Regions from separate parts of the Leuconostoc mesenteroides subsp. mesenteroides ATCC 8293 genome, predicted to be linked through region 2. Evidence: predicted binding sites of a transcription regulator. Region 2 holds the regulator's gene; the other holds the start of a gene.
The links. The regulator HrcA, encoded in region 2, represses chaperone genes, less so after heat shock. The targets are predictions, from matches to a motif close to TTAGCACTCNNNNNNNNNGAGTGCTAA.

Region 1: LEUM_RS02795 (ATP-dependent Clp protease ATP-binding subunit) is a predicted target of HrcA. The motif match lies at 1,488-1,514, and genes of this name have one in related genera.

What each region holds. Positions count from the first base shown of each region.
Region 1 covers NC_008531.1:542,374-544,845, forward strand. The annotation lists gene LEUM_RS02795 (ATP-dependent Clp protease ATP-binding subunit) at 1-1,363, opposite strand, end outside; gene LEUM_RS10670 (hypothetical protein) at 1,549-1,722, shown strand; gene LEUM_RS02800 (rod shape-determining protein) at 1,819-2,472, shown strand, end outside.
Region 2 covers NC_008531.1:1,332,691-1,335,162, forward strand. The annotation lists gene grpE (nucleotide exchange factor GrpE) at 1-428, opposite strand, end outside; gene hrcA (heat-inducible transcriptional repressor HrcA) at 445-1,470, opposite strand; gene ribF (riboflavin biosynthesis protein RibF) at 1,592-2,472, opposite strand, start outside.

The DNA.
Region 1 (2,472 bases), 790 kb from region 2:
ACTCTGACATGTCGAAACGAATCATTGCATCTTTGCTACCAAACATTTCCTTAGCTAATTGCTTGGCAGTTTCAGTTTTACCAACACCGGTCGGCCCGACAAATAGGAATGATCCAATTGGACGACCAGATTTTGTTAGACCAATACGATTACGGCGAATCGCCTTGGCTAGTTTTTCTACTGCCTCATCTTGACCAATTACATGTTTCGATAAGTTTTTATCCAAATCTTTTAGTTGATTAGCCTCGTTTTCTTTTAAAGCTCCAACAGGAATATCAGTTTTATCTTCAACAATTTTTAATATATCTTGCTCTGTTACTGTTTGTGGCTTTGACATCTCGGGGTGAGCCTCGACTTGTGCCTTTTGTGACTCAAGTTGGTTTACCTGATCACGCCAATAGCTTGCTTTTTCAAAATCTTCTTTATCAATTGCTTCTTGCTTTAATTTATCAGCTGCTTCGATATTCACTTGAATAGTTTTGGGGTCCGCAACTTTCATTGTCAAATTTTTACGTGAGCCAGCTTCATCAAGTAAATCAATTGCTTTATCCGGTAGGAATCTTTCTGGAATGTAACGATCAGATAGTTCAACAGCTGCTTGAAGGGCAGAATCACTGAATGTAACATAGTGATACTTTTCATACCGTTCACTAATTCCTTCTAAAATCGTGATAGTTTCTTCTTTAGAAGGTTCTTCGACTTGCACTGGCTGGAAACGACGGGCAATAGCACCATCTTTTTCAATTTTTCGATACTCATTTAAAGTTGTTGCACCGATTAATTGGAACTCACCACGAGCTAGGGCAGGCTTCAAAATATTACCTGCATCCATACCACCTTCAGCATTTCCGGCACCCATAATTTCATGAATTTCATCAATGAACAAGATGACATCATCGCTGTTCGTAACTTCTTTCATTAATTCACGCATCCGTGCTTCGAATTGACCACGCATGCTCGTACCTTGAACTAAGGCCGACATTTCCAAACGAATAACTTCTTTATGCTGTAACTTTTCAGGCACCTTTCCAGCTACAATAGCTTGCGCTAGGCCTTCAACAATAGCTGTTTTACCAACACCAGGTTCACCAATTAGTACTGGATTATTCTTTGTACGACGATTTAAAATTTCAATTGTGCGAGCAACTTCGTTATCTCGACCAATAACAGGGTCGAGCTTTCCGTCGCGAGCTTGTTTGGTTAAATTAATACCAAACTCATCAAGTAAGCGTCTTTTTTTATTACCATTATTATTTTTTTGTGCTTGTGTATTTTGTTGTCCTTGTGCTTGCGCCATTTGTTCATTCATTGCGCGAAACATTTCATCTAAATTACCAAAACCAAACGAATCTTGTTGTGCCATATCTTTTACTTAGTGTGAAGCACCATGGAATACAGTTATTGCATTTCACCATAGTATTGCACACGATTCCTTTCTGTAGGTTATGCTTTAATTATAGCACGATTTAAGAAAAATGCAATTAAAATTAGCACTCTTTAAAGTAGAGTGCTAATTTTAAAAATGTTATACTGTCTATGAGGTGAATTATGGATTATACACAAGCATTAAATGATTTGCGTGATGGGAAAATAGACGAAATTGAAGTGACACCAGCAGTATTTCCGGAATTTCAAAAGGCATGGGCAAATTTCGCATATCAGAATACTATTCGTGGTATTGCTCACGCTCACGGTAAAGTTACATATGTTCGCTCAAATTGATGTGCGAATTAAACCAGTTTTATGCTACAATATTATAAGTTAAGTAAAATTTAAATGTGTTGCAATTGCAGTCGTAACACGATAAGGGGCAGTACAGTGGCATTTTCATTTGGACAAAAAAATGTTGGTATCGATCTGGGTACCGCTAACACATATGTATATATCGAAGGTCGTGGCATCATATTGCGTGAACCATCAGTAGTTGCGCGTAATACACAAACCAATGAAGTCGTTGCTGTAGGTTCTGAAGCTAAAGACATGTTAGGCCGAACACCTGCAAGTATCGCTGCTATTCGTCCGATGCGTGACGGTGTTATTGCCGATTATGATACAACCGTTGCAATGATTCGTTACTATTTGCAAAAAGCACTTGGCGGACGTATTGGCAAACCTTATGTAACGATTGGCGTACCTTCAGGTGTAACAGCTGTTGAAAGACGTGCTGTTATTGATGCTGCTCGTGTTGCTGGCGCGCGTGACGCTTATGTTATAGAGGAGCCTTTTGCCGCAGCGGTTGGTGCTGGGTTACCAGTTATGGATCCTACTGGATCAATGGTTGTTGACATGGGCGGCGGAACGACTGATGTTGCGACAATTTCATTAGGTGGAATTGTTTCAAGCCGTTCAATCCGTATAGCCGGAGACAAGTTGGACGAAGCAATTGCTAATTTTGTTCGTAACAAATATAATGTTACCATTGGTGAGCCGACAGCTGAAAGACTCAAAATCGAAATTGGTGCTGCATCACTT
Region 2 (2,472 bases):
GATTCACCAATTTCACCCGTTGACGTAATACCATTGTCTGTTAAAGCTTGATTTAACGTCTTAAGCGTCATCTCCACACCTGTTTTAATTTGCTTTGACACTTCATCGTTAGCTTCAACTTGAAGGGCTCTTTCCAAATTATCAACGGCTGGCAATACTGCACTGGCTAATTTTTGTCCATCATACTTGCGTACATTTTGTAGTTCACGCGCATTGCGCTGTTGTATATTTTGAATTTCTGCTTGTGAACGTAATAATTTTTCTTCGAGGTTGTTAACTTGCTCTGTTAGCTTATCAATTTCCGCTTGTTTCGGATCAGGCTCCACCTGTAAATCATCAGCTTCAGATTCAATTTCTTCGGTCAAATTTTCATCAGTTTGATCAGAAATGTTCTTATCTTCTACAACTTCTTCGTTTTTTTCTGTCACAAGTGTGACCTCCTAGCTATGTATATTCAATCATTTTGCGACTTAACGCTTCACCAAACGCGTCTGTAAGCAACGTATTGGTACTATATGACATAGGAATTGGACCAAGTAAAGCAATAATACCACTTCCTTGATTTGGTACCAAAAATCCACGCGTAATCAAGCTGAACTCTGAAAGTAATGGCTCGCCAATCTCACGTCCAATTTTAACTTGAACATCTCGTGTTGGCGAAGCAATTTGTCTAACATCCTCAGCATTGTTCAAAAATTCCAACAGAGGCTTCACATCAGCGATATCTGTTTCTTTACTAAAGTCTAGAACATTCAATCGGCCGCCAATATGGACGTTATCTCCGTTCGATCGTGCTAACACGTCGCCAAATAGTTGCAAAAAAGCTGCCGGCGTTTTAATCATGCGACTCATTTGCGTAGGCAACTCATCAGACTGCATCATACGCAACACATCATTAACCGGTCGACCGACCATCTGATCATTGATGTATGCAACCATACTTTCTAACGATTCAATCGCCATTTCATTTGGTAATTTAAATGTCTGGCTAGTCACTTTACCATCATTAGTAACCAATACTGCAATCAGCTGATGGCCCTCCAATGGAACCAATCGAAATCCCGAAACTTTAATATCAATTCGCCTTGGCTTCAAAATTAACGCAGTATAACCAGTTAAATTTGATAAAGTCCTAGCTGTTTCGTCTAGCAAATCATCTATCTCATGGAAGTTTCCACGGAATGATTGAATGACCGCTTGTACATCGCGATCAGTCGATCTGCGTGTCATCATCAGGTGATCTAAATAATAACGATACCCTTCGTATGATGGTACACGACCAGCAGAAGTATGCAATTTTTTTATAAGATCATCGGATTCTAGCGCTGCCATTTCGTTACGAATCGTAGCAGAGCTAATTTTAATATCTAGATGTTCTTGTAGACTTTTTGAACCAACCGCATGCTCACGCTGTGTATACTCATAAATAATGGCGGTTAAGATTAACTTTTGTCGTTCTGTTAGCGCCATATTATCGACTCCTTTTAGCACTCACTATATCTAACTGCTAACACTTATTATAATACACTATTTGAGAAATAATGCAAGTCTTTTTAGCACTCTTTTTATAAGAGTGCCAAAAAACTGTATTTTATAATTTTGTATTAAAATAATGCCTTGTTTGTCTTGCATCTTCATTAAGTTGATCTATCAGTGCTTGAACGTTTTCAAATTTCACTTCACCACGCAGATAATGACACCATTGTATCTGAACAAACTCACCATATATTTCTTCTTGATAATCTAAAATGTTAATTTCAACTGTGATTGGACGAGCATCACCAAACGTCACATTGCGTCCGATGCTAGCCATTCCTAGATACCAAGTATCATATACTTTTATTTTTACAGCATAGATACCAATACCAGGCAGCCATTCCTCTTCAGGTGTTTGTATATTGGCAGTTGGGAAGCCTAATTCACGGCCTCTAGCTTCGCCATGGACGACTATACCTGATGTCGAATGGACACGACCAAGCTGCTGTGCGGCGCCATCTACGTTCCCCTGATCTAACATAGATCGAATTGTTGAAGAAGAAACTTTCTGATTATAATCATCAAATTCAGACACAGTAATAACATCAAAGCGATTAGTTGCATATGTTGCTAAATGTAGCATATCACTATCCGTTCCCGCTGCACCATACAAATGGTCGAATCCTGCTACCACCGTAACAGGGTTTAATTGCATGACCACCTCATCTACAAACTGTTGACCACCTAATTTAGCAAGTTTAGAAGTAAATTGCATAACATAAACCCGATCAACACCTAGCTGTCTCATGATGGACTTCTTTTTGGCTAATGGTGTTAAATAACGCAGTGGTTTTTTCAACGTCTGAAAAGCTACAATTGGATGTGGATCATAGGTCAACACAGCCAAGGGCACCCCTTGTTTTTCAGCTTCTGCTTTCGCACGAGCTAAAACAGCCTGATGCCCGCGATGAACACCGTCAAAAAAGCCCATTGCAA